Regions from separate parts of the Microbulbifer sp. ABF4_148 genome, predicted to be linked through region 2. Evidence: predicted binding sites of a transcription regulator. Region 2 holds the regulator's gene; the other holds the start of a gene.
The links. Region 2 encodes LexA, which represses DNA repair genes until DNA is damaged. Its sites were predicted from a motif close to ACTGTNTNTANANACAGT; they were not measured.
Positions count from the first base shown of each region.

Region 1: a site for LexA is predicted at 4,045-4,062, ahead of imuA (translesion DNA synthesis-associated protein ImuA). Genes of this name have one in related genera too.

Region 1 is NZ_JBSWUI010000001.1:1,755,910-1,761,536, forward strand. It holds gene ACXAD0_RS07545 (error-prone DNA polymerase) at 1-539, opposite strand, end outside; gene ACXAD0_RS07550 (GIY-YIG nuclease family protein) at 980-1,270, opposite strand; gene ACXAD0_RS07555 (Y-family DNA polymerase) at 1,693-3,210, opposite strand; gene imuA (translesion DNA synthesis-associated protein ImuA) at 3,229-3,960, opposite strand; gene dcd (dCTP deaminase) at 4,215-4,784, shown strand; gene ACXAD0_RS07570 (BaiN/RdsA family NAD(P)/FAD-dependent oxidoreductase) at 4,836-5,627, shown strand, end outside.
Region 2 is NZ_JBSWUI010000001.1:2,593,219-2,598,845, reverse strand. It holds gene nagZ (beta-N-acetylhexosaminidase) at 1-165, opposite strand, end outside; gene ACXAD0_RS11415 (TetR/AcrR family transcriptional regulator) at 292-921, opposite strand; gene ACXAD0_RS11410 (LOG family protein) at 1,165-1,806, opposite strand; gene lexA (transcriptional repressor LexA) at 2,043-2,648, shown strand; gene ACXAD0_RS11400 (hypothetical protein) at 2,888-3,145, opposite strand; gene ACXAD0_RS11395 (DUF6586 family protein) at 3,211-3,693, opposite strand; gene topA (type I DNA topoisomerase) at 3,690-5,627, opposite strand, start outside.

The DNA.
Region 1 (5,627 bases), 840 kb from region 2:
ACCAGTGGCAGTTGCAGGCGTTTGGCGAAGGCCATCAAATCCTGGTGCTGGCGGTTTTGCTCGGGCAGAAGATGGTTGCTGAACGCGATATACAGGCGCCCGGTAAAGCTGGACAGAATCGTCTCGGGGATTTCCAGCGGTGCCTTGCCGGGCAGCCAGATTGCGATCAGCTCACGCAGGTGTGCCAGATCCTGCTGGGTGGTCTGGTAGCTGCCTTTTTCACTGCGCAGGCGCGAAGTCGAAATGAGTTGGCAGAGTTCGCTGTAGGCTGCCTTGTTCGGTGCGAGGAGTACCAGCTCACACGGGATGTCATGCAGGCGAAAAAAACTGCCGCAAATGAGTGTTGGTGTGTGCTTCCCTTGTTGCTGTAAATCCTGCAGTTCCCGATAGGCGCGCACCACACCAGACAGTGAGCACTCGTCTGTAATTGCCAGTGCGCGGTAACCGAGCGCGCTGGCACGCTCGATCAATTCCTGTGGGTGTGAGGCGCCCTGGAGAAATGAAAAATTACTTTGGCAGAAAAGCTCGGCGTACTGCATGGGTAGTGGGGGCGACGTTGTTACTGTATATCCTGGTTTGTGATTGCCGGAGCTGTAGGGCCTTTGGTTTCTGGACCCCGGCCTTCGTCGGGGTGACGGCGGTGGAGGGGCTGTATGTAATGCTTCCGGTTGATTTCGTCATACCAGCGGAGGCTGGTATCCAGGCCGCCACTGTACTGCCAGTTCCCTCTGGACCCCGGCCTTCGCCGGGGTGACGGCGCTGGGTGAGGGGGCGGTATGTGATGCTTCCGGTTGATTTCGTCATGCCAGCGGAGGCTGGTATCCAGGCCGCCACTGTACTGCCAGTTCCCTCTGGACCCCGGCCTTCGCCGGGGTGACGGCGCTGGGTGAGGGGGCTGTATGTGATGCTTCCGGTTGATTTCGTCATGCCGGCGCAGGCTGGTACCCAGCGAGAGGAGTCGCTCTCGGTATGGAGTGGATTAAGTGAGTCCTGGGTAGAGGTCATGCCACTGAGGATTGTTGCGCTCGATCAGTTTCAGTTTCCACGCTCTTTGCCATTCTTTGATGCATTTCTCTCTGGAAATAGCAGTCTCCATCACGTTGTGTAGCTCGTACCACACTAGGATTTTGAGTGAGTACTTATTGCTGAAGCCATCTGTCATCCCCTCCTTGTGTTGCCACACGCGCTGCACAAGGTTGGATGTGACGCCGGTATAGAGGGTGCCATTGCGTTGGTTGGTGAGTATGTAGACGCAGGGTTGCTTGTACATGGGCTCGGCTTTTGTGTGTTCTGGGCCCCGGCCTTCGCCGGGGTGACGGCGGTGGGTGGGGGGCTGTATGTGATGCTTCCGGTTGATTTCGTCATGCCGGCGGAGGCTGGCATCCAGGCCGCCACTGTACTGCCAGTTCCTTCTGGGGCCCGGCCTTCGCCGGGGTGACGGCGGTGGGGGGCTGTATGTGATGCTTCCGGTTGATTTCGTCATACCAGCGGAGGCTGGTATCCAGGCCGCCACTGTACTGCCAGTTCCTTCTGGGCCCCGGCCTTCGCCGGGGTGACGGCGGTGGGGGGTTGTATGTAATGCGTTCGGTTGATGTCGTCATGCCGGCGTAGGCGGGTATCCTGGAACTACTGAGTGGCCAGTGCGCTGTGTTCCCGTCTTGCGCTGGGGGAATCGCCTTAACATCTTGAGGTTCAGCCATAGATCCCGTGCAGGTACCAGGCCTCGGAGGTCAGGTCCTGGTAGATCCAGTAGAGGCTGCCTTCTTCGTTGCGGGCAATGTAGTAATCCCGCGCGTGGCGGCGATGCTGCCACCAATAACCGTCGATACGTTCGGGGCCCTGCAGCAGCTGGATCTCGCCGCGATAGAACAGTCGGTGGTCGCGACACTGGAGGCGATCCGGGCGCTGTAATAGCCAGCTTGGACGGGAGGCATTGACGGCCTGTACCTGGTGGCCGCGGCTGTGGCTGTTGAGTAGCAGCGTATCCGCGCTTTGCCAGGCCTGCTCGGGCAGGTGGCTTTCTTTCAGGGTGACACCTGACAGGCTCTCATGCCCGAGGCGCGCCTTGAGTTTGTCGATCAGCTGATGGCAGCGTTTGACCTTGCTGCCCGCGCCGAACAGGTCTTCGTCGAGATCCCCATCATGGAGTCGCACCAGCTGGTCGCAGGTGAGACTGAGTGCCTGTACTGGTTGTTCCAGTGTGATGCGCTCAAGCTGCAGCTTGGTCAGGGCGATCAGGCGCTGCGGATCGAGTTGTGGTCGCGAAATTTCCACCCCAATGACTTTGCAGCCCTGCTGGCCGAAGTCCAGCTTCCAGCGTAACTGCTGGGTATACAGCTGGCGCCGTTGTAGCTGCTGGCACAATTCACGCACCAGTCGGCCGGCGGGGAAAAGTAGCTGCTCACTGTTATCCATTGGGCTGGGGAAAAACAGCTCGCTGTGGAATTCCGGTGGCGGCTGGTAGCTGGGCACCGGGTCATGGCGGGTGCCATTGAGGCGTGCCAGGTAATCCACAAACGTGCGGCCAAAGCGGCTGCCGACCTCCGACAGGGGGATGGCCAGTAACTGGCTGACCCGCTTGATACCACTGGCATAAAGTTTGGCCACGGTCTTGTGATTGCAGTCGAGGAGTTTGCTGGGTGCGAAACTGATCCACTGTTTCCACTGTTGTGGCGTAGGCGGCACCTTGGCCTCTGCCAGCCACTGGCGATGCTCGGGCAGTTGGCTGAGCAGGCGCGCGGCGCTAGGGCTGTGGCCCAGGCCCATAAAATGCGAGATGCGCATTTCACGCAGCTCGGTGTGCAGCTGCTGCAGCATGGGGTGCAAACCACCGCTGGCCTTGAGGCAGCCGCTCAGCTCGAGAAACAGGCAGGCATATTGACCATCGTCGCCGTGTTTGCTGCCCTCCAGAGGGGCTGCCGCACGGGGGGAAACAACCGGGGTAAAGCTGTAGCCCCACTGGGCCAGCTCCTGCAATAACTGGTTTTCCCGCTCTGTATCTCTCTCGAGTATCTGCAGGTCGGCACAGAGCGTACAGGCGGTGGCGATGGTGAGGCCCGTGTCGACGCCGCGCTCGCGGGCGGCAGGGTTGCTGCCGATGATCTGTTGCTGCTCAACCACTGCCTGCGCCTGAGCCGTGTTTTGTTCACGCTGTGCGCGGGTCAGGGCCTGAAGCGGCAGCTGTGGTAATTGGATACAAAGCCAGAGCATGAGCGCCTCCGCAGGGGATTAATGCAGTGGCTGATCGCGCCGGCACAACTCCGGGGCGCGGGCCAGGTTCAACTGCTGGCCGGAACGGCCGCCGAGCTGCTTGAGCAGTTTCAGTGCCAGCTGGTCACCGCTACCGCACAGCTGCAGACGCAGGCTGGCAGGGGAAGGGCTGTTGGCGCTGGACTGGGGGCGAAACTGGAAGTGCAGGCAATCGCCCTCCCGCGCTGCAACTTGCAGGCGACGGAGATCTTTATCGGCGGGTGCCTGGCGGCCCTGCCAGCTGAGCAGGGCACCGCAACAGCCGGACTGCAGGGATTGCTCTATGGCCCAGAGGCTATCCCGCGGGCCGTGGGGATGCAGGATCAGCAGTTTCTCGAGCTTGATGCCTGCTGCTGCCAGGGCGGGCGCATAGGGAATATGTGGCGGATTGACCAGAATGACCATTTGTTCGTTGCGGGTGAGCTCTGCCAGGGTGGGCAGCAGCAGGGATATTTCGCCAATACCGGTCTGGTCCGCGAGTAGCTCAGTGGTGGCGCCGCGCGGCCAGCCGTGTCCGGTCAGCAGGGCGTCGAGTGCGGTATGACCCGTGGAGATACCGCTGCGCTGGCGACGGTGCTCATTGGCGGCCTGCCAGATATCGGCGCGGGCGAGGAGCTGATTCAGCTGTGGGGGCTGCTGGGTATCCTGTTGTGTGCGCTCGCCCTGCAGTTTTAACTGATTGTTTTCTATGAGGTTTTCGGCGTTGTTCACGATTTCTGGTCTCCCTTGGGGGCGCGCTTGGCCACCTATTTACCCCCGTATTGCGTCCGTGTTTGGGCGACTTCTGCGGGAGTGACTGTATATCTGTACAGCAATTACTGTCGATTTATACAGTACCTGTACAGGGTGTGCAAGACTGCCTGGTAGAGATTGGCACTTTTTTGAACAGGCCAAACCCGCTATGATTCGCCTCCTTTACAGGGCCTGTTTTGGGGCCCGAGACCAGCGTACCGGGAGGGGGCAAAGTGAGTATCAAGTCCGATAAGTGGATTCGCCGCATGGCCGAGCAGCACGGCATGATCGAGCCGTTTGAGCCGGGCCAGGTGCGCCGCAATGGCAACGGCGATCGCCTGATTTCTTACGGCACCTCCAGTTACGGCTACGATGTGCGCTGTGCCGGTGAGTTCAAGATCTTCACCAACGTGCACTCCGCCACCGTTGACCCCAAGACCTTTGACGAGAACAGCTTTGTTGATGTCGAGGGCGACTCCTGCGTCATCCCGCCCAATTCCTTTGCGCTGGCGCGCACCGTGGAGTACTTCCGTATTCCGCGTTCCGTGTTGACCATCTGCTTGGGCAAATCCACCTACGCGCGTTGCGGCATTATTGTGAATGTGACACCGCTGGAACCCGAGTGGGAAGGGCACGTCACCCTGGAATTCTCCAATACCACCAACCTGCCGGCGAAGATCTACGCCCACGAGGGTGTGGCGCAGATGCTGTTCTTTGAGTCCGATGAGGTTTGCGACGTTTCCTATGCGGATCGCGGCGGCAAGTACCAGGGCCAGCGCGGCGTTACCCTGCCGCGCGCCTGACCCGTCCGGCCGGGCTAGACTAAAGGCTGCCCGGCCAACGCTCCCTCCCCTATGAAAGATGTCTCCCAGCCAGCCCTGCCCGAACACGTCGATGTTCTGATCATTGGCGCCGGTGCGGCGGGTTTGATGTGCGCGGCGATCGCGGGGCAGCGCGGGCGTCGGGTGTTGGTTGTCGACCACGCCAACAAAGTGGGCAAAAAGATCCTGATGTCCGGTGGTGGGCGCTGTAACTTCACCAACCTGTACACCTCACCGGAAAACTTCTACAGCCAGAACCCGCACTTCTGTAAATCGGCGCTGGCGCGTTACACCCAGTGGGACTTTATCGCGCTGGTGGAAAAGCACGGAATTCCCTACCACGAGAAAACCCTCGGGCAGCTGTTCTGCGATAACAAATCCAAGGATATCGTCGACCTGTTGCTGGCGGAGTGCCGCAGTGCCCGTGCCCAGGTCCGTACGCGTTGCCATATCGAGTCCGTTGTCGCCGGGGAAGAGGGTTACCGGGTAACGACCAGTTTGGGTGAGGTGCGCTGTGCCTCGCTGGTGGTGGCAACCGGTGGCCTGTCGATTCCCACCATGGGGGCGACCGGATTTGGCTACGACATTGCCCGACAGTTTGGCATCGCGGTGGTGCCGACCCGCGCGGCGCTGGTGCCGTTTACCCTGTCGCGTCGTGCACTGGAGAAGCAGGAGTCCCTGCCGGGGAGTTCACTGGCGGTGCATGCCAGCAGTGGAAATGGCAGCTTCCGTGAGCAGATGTTGTTTACCCACAAGGGGCTTTCCGGGCCGGCGGTATTACAAGTATCGGCTCACTGGGAAGAGGGCAGGTCGGTGACTTTTGAT
Region 2 (5,627 bases):
GGCACGGATCTCCGCGACCAGTTCGGCAAGCTGCTGCCGGCTTTCAAAGTTCCGTGCGAAAAAGATAAGGCCGCCAACAACGGGGTTCCTTAGTAGCTCCCTGTCTTCAGCGACCAGGCGCGTACCTTCTATGTCCACCATCAACGGACCGATATTCCCAGCCATAGCATCCTCTCAAAGTCTGGGTGACAACCACGGGCGCGGCCGACAAGCAGAAAGGGCAACCGCTTACCTTTCCTTTCGCTCACCCGCCCGACCTTTCTCTGCCGCGCGGAGCCTTGCGAGCATAGGTTATTTTGGCGCAGTCAGCATAGCGCCGGCGACTGGCACCATGCGGTCCAGAGTTTCCTCCAGGCTACTTTCGGCACCGAAATCCTCCCTGAGGATAGCGTCGATGGCGTCAAAGCTCGACAAACTGAAGATTGTCGCGCCGAGCATGAAATATAGGCGCCAGTAGAACGTGACCGGATCCACTCCGGGCAACGCCTGGGCAAGCAGCCCCGCGAACCGGCGGTAAGTATTGCCGTATTGACTGACGATAAATTTGCGCAGATGCCCCTGATACTGGGTATAGGCAAGTCCTAACAATCGCATAAAGCGCTGTGGATCCCGGCCCTCCTTAATCAGGCTCGCCAGACCACCGCTGTAAAGACTCTGAAGCAGCCCCTCTACTTCGATGTGTCCGGCCTGCTCCGCGCGGCGATTGAGCTCCTCTTCGAGACGGGCGGTAAACGGGGTAAGAAAACGCTCAAAGACTGCCTGAATGAGCTCCTTCTTGGACCCAAAATGGTAATTCACTGCCGCCAGGTTCACACCAGCCGTACTGGTGATCGTCCGCAAAGAGGTTTCGGTAAATCCGCGCTCAGCGAAAAGCACCTCGGCAGCGTCGAGGATTCTGCTGACGGTATCTGTCTGGGCCATGAGAATTCAAACCAACAATTAAAACGCTCGTTTTGATTCCGGAGGTTAGCATAATTCCCCTGACTGGCATCCTGTAGATTTGTGCGCCGCCACACCGCTTTTGGGATGCCCGACCTACCTATAGCCCCGTATTAGCGTAATTTTTACACAAAATTAACAATTAACAGATGATTTTCACTAGCCCGGTGACAACTTTTGAAAAACGAGTCACTTTCGTAATTGAATGATGAAGCCCGTCCGTGCTCACATCTCACACGTCTGCATGTATTCAATGATGATGTCAGCCGCCTCATCCACGGTGTCGACCAACTGAAACAGCTCCAAATCTGAAGAGTCGATGCACGCGCGTTCAAGCACCGTATCTATCAGCCAGCGATGCAGGCCCGACCAGTACTTCTTGTCTACGAGCACAATGGGAAACTTCTGCACTTTTTTGGTTTGCACGAGAGTCAGTGCCTCGAACAGCTCGTCCAATGTGCCGTAGCCCCCGGGCAGACCCACAAAGCCCACCGCATGTTTGACGAACATAAACTTGCGAACAAAAAAGTAACGAAAGTTCAGGCTGATGTCCTGATAGGGATTTGGTACCTGCTCAAAAGGGAGTTCGATATTCAGACCGATGGAAATCCCCTCATGCGGAAACGCCCCGCGATTGCAGGCCTCCATCAGACCCGGCCCTCCCCCGGTCATGACGGGAATACCTTTCGACGCCAGCAGCTCACCGAGACGCATGCCCTGCTGGTACTCGGGACTCCCCTGTGGAAATCTTGCACTTCCAAACACTGTCACCGCGCACTTCAATGCAATCAGGCGCTCTATTCCATCCACCAGTTCGGACTGAATCCGCAGTACGCGCCAGGCTTCCGGCATTTTTGCATCAAGCATTACGATCGTCCCTGTATCCGCTAAAAATGGGGTTCTGGTGCGCCGTGAGACTCCACTTGTCATAAAAGTAGCAGCATTTCACCCGCGGCAGGCAGGGATTGCACCGCAACGGTTTCTGTATATAATCACAGCACCTGTATAAAAATACAGACCACTATCGAGCGTCTGACGCTCTGCATTTTGATGTCACCGATGCAGTTTGCGCAGATACGCCCAAGGGACGACGGGAAACGATTATGACCAATCTCACCGCGCGACAGGCTCAAGTACTTGAACTGATCAAAAGCCACATGGATGAAACGGGCTACCCACCCACCCGAGCCGAAATTGCGCAGCAATTAGGTTTTCGCTCTCCCAATGCCGCGGAAGAGCATCTAAAGGCACTCGCTCGAAAAGGTGCGATTGAAATGGTCGCCGGCGCCTCGCGCGGGATTCGAATCCCCGACCACCAACCAGGCCTGCCGATTATCGGACGTGTTGCAGCGGGCAACCCAATCCTCGCGGAATCCAATATTGAAGACTATTGCGATCTCCCCTCAGATTTCTTTCACCCACCCGCGGATTATCTCCTGCGAGTGCACGGTATGAGTATGCGCGACGCCGGGATCCTTGATGGGGATTTGCTCGCGGTCCAGCGTACCGATCAGGCGCGTAACGGACAGATTGTCGTAGCCCGAATTGAAGACGAAGTCACAGTGAAGCGGTTCAGGCGCAAAGGCAATCAAGCCACGGTGCAGCTGCTTCCCGAAAATGACGAATTCGATATTATCCAGGTCGATATGCGGGACAAGCTATTTGCCATTGAAGGGCTCGCGGTGGGCGTCATCCGACAGACTCCCTGAGCATCCCCGCCTGGGGCCTCAGGGCCCCATCTATCTCCACCCCAAGCGCCTCGCGTCATTATTGGCTACCCGTCGGAATTGCGTCTGGCGGAAGTCAGAACCACAGCCTGAACATTGCGCATCGCTATCGGCGCGCATTAGTCAGAAACGAAAAGAAAAATGGGACGAGAGAAGTCGAACCACCAAGGCCTTGGTGCGGAAGCTATAGTGCCACCCAGCCCTGGTTTATTGCGGGGGGATTAGTGAATGGTGTGCGAGATCGGCTCAGGCTCTTCCTCGTCGAAAAACTCTGCAGACACACTGTCTAAATTTTGCACAGCATCAATTCCGGCTTCGAGCATGGCCCTGGCCACGGCAATTTTGTGCTCACGAAGAAAATCGGCGCTCATCTCGGAAAAGTGGATACGTACGAGCGGCTCTTCACCCTGTGCACCCGCCCGGCGCAGAGCGACATCACCGTTCGCCAGCTCAATGATTTCAAAAGTCTCGGAGGACATGCACTTCTCCCTCAGCGTCAATTTTCCCGCAGTGTACCACAGCAGGAGTCATCGCGCTTAAGAAGCTACCACTCCTGGGACTGTGCGCGATGGCGGGTAACCAGCTCGTTCAATGCACTACGCCACTCTCTAAGCACCCCGGCATTGAGTTCAGGCGCAGGCCTGGAAGACACCGCAATGATATCCCCACCGGCTTCAGCCGCCGCCGAATCCCCTCCCTGAAACTGCCAGAGCGATTGCCAAACGGCATTGAGCTGACTCAGCCAACTGTCGGGCTCGGATAGCAGCAACCGCATTTCCTGTGCTTCAGCGCTATAGGTGCCGCGCCTCTCAGCAGCACTCGCAAGCGCTTCTGGCGTTTGCGGCTCTTCACCCAGCTGCAATTGAAACGCCGTCTCCGCGAGAAAGGACTGCACCCCCCGCCACAGGTGGAGCACCACCGCCTCCTGTAAGGCCTCCGCTTGCAGGCGGGGCCCAGCTTCAAGATCCAGCAGAAGCTGGGCTTTCCTCAGGGCAGCGGCAACACTACCGGTATACGGATTGCTCACTTGGATTTGGACGCGGCTTTTTTAGGTGCCGCTTTCTTTTTCGGTGCCGCTTTCTTGGCAGCCGGCTTTGCCTTGCTGGCCGCTTTACCCGTCACCTCACTCTGCCACTTGCCATCTCGATAGAAAGCCCGCCATCCGGTGGCCTTGCCCTCTTCTTCTGACTGAACGTACTGCTCCTGCGTTTTGCGGCTAAATCGAATCACCGTATCGCGACCCTGATCATCCTCTGCGGGCGCAGAAAACAGGAAGCTGTACTTCGGATCAATCTCCGACTTGTGCGGCAAAATTTCTTTCACCAGCGGTGCTCGCGTCTCGCGATTTTTCGGAAACTGGCTGGCAGCAAGGAAAAGCCCGGAGGCCCCATCCCGCAGGATGTAATGGTCATCTACCTTCTGGCATGCCAGTTCAGGCATCGGCACAGGGTCCATTTTGGGCGGTGCGGGCTGACCGTTCTTCAGAAGCTTGCGCGTGTTCTTACAGGACTCATTGGTACAGCCGAAGTATTTACCAAAGCGGCCGGACTTCAGCTGCATGTCGCTGCCGCACTTGTCACATTCAATGACAGGGCCGTCATAGCCCTTGATTTTGAAGGTACCCTGCTCCACCTCATACCCGCTGCAATCCGGGTTATTGCCGCAAATATGGAGCTTGCGCTGCTCATCGACCAGATAGCTGTCCATCGCGGTACCGCATTTCGGACAACGGCGCTTGTCCCGAAGCTGGCGGGTTTCCGCGTCTTCATCCTGGTCTGCATCGATAGCCTCGTCTCCGGAGACGAGGTTCATCGTATTGGTGCAGCGCTCTTTGGGCGGCAAACCGTATCCGGAGCAACCGAGAAATACGCCGGTCGAACCTGTACGAATTTGCATATGGCGACCGCACTTGCTGCATTCGATATCGGTATCGGTGGGAGAATTGCGGCGCATTCCTCCCTCTGCGGACTGTGCCGTTTCGAGTCGGCCAGAGAAATCTTTATAGAATGCATCGAGAAGATCCTTCCAGCCTCGATCGCCATCAGCGACCTCGTCCAGAGACTCTTCCAGGCTCGCGGTGAAGCCATAATCCATCAGGTCAGTGAAACTCTCGCTGAGACGATCGGTCACGATATCGCCCATCTTCTCTGCGTAAAAACGCCGGTTCTCGAGGCGGACATAGCCCCGATCCTGAATCGTCGAAATAATCGACGCATAAGTGGATGGACGCCCGATACCGCGCTTTTCCAGCTCTTTCACCAGTGCAGCCTCGCTAAATCGCGCAGGCGGCTTGGTAAAGTGCTGCTTGGGATCCAGCTTCTGCAGTGCCAGTTTGTCCCCGACCTTGACGTCAGGCAGCAGCATATCCTCATCTTTTTTGCTGGCAGGTGGGGCCACTTTGAGGAAACCGTCGAATCGAATGACACGACCACGGGCACGCAATTCAAAGTCGCCCGCGGATACAACGATCGACGACGACGTATATTGAGCCGGTGTCATCTGGCACGCCACGAACTGCTGCCAAATCAGGTTGTAGAGACGCTCTGCATCGCGCTCAACGCCAGAAAGCATATTCGGCTGCACTCGCACATCGGACGGGCGTATCGCTTCGTGAGCTTCCTGTGCGCCTTCTTTGCTGCTGTAGCTAACCGGATTATCGGGCAGGTATTTGTCGCCGTAATTCTCCTGAATAAAGTCGCGCGCCGAATCGACAGCTTCCTTACTCAGATTGGTGGAATCGGTCCGCATATAAGTGATGTGGCCAGCTTCATACAGCCTCTGGGCCAGCATCATGGTTTTCTTTACGCTAAATCCGAGGCGATTGCTCGCCGCCTGCTGTAGCGTTGAAGTAATGAAAGGGGCTGAAGGCTTGGAGCTGGTCGGCTTGTCATCGCGACCCGAAACAACATACTCGCAGCCTTGCAGCGCAGATACTGCGGCACTGGCCTGAGTCTCATTGAC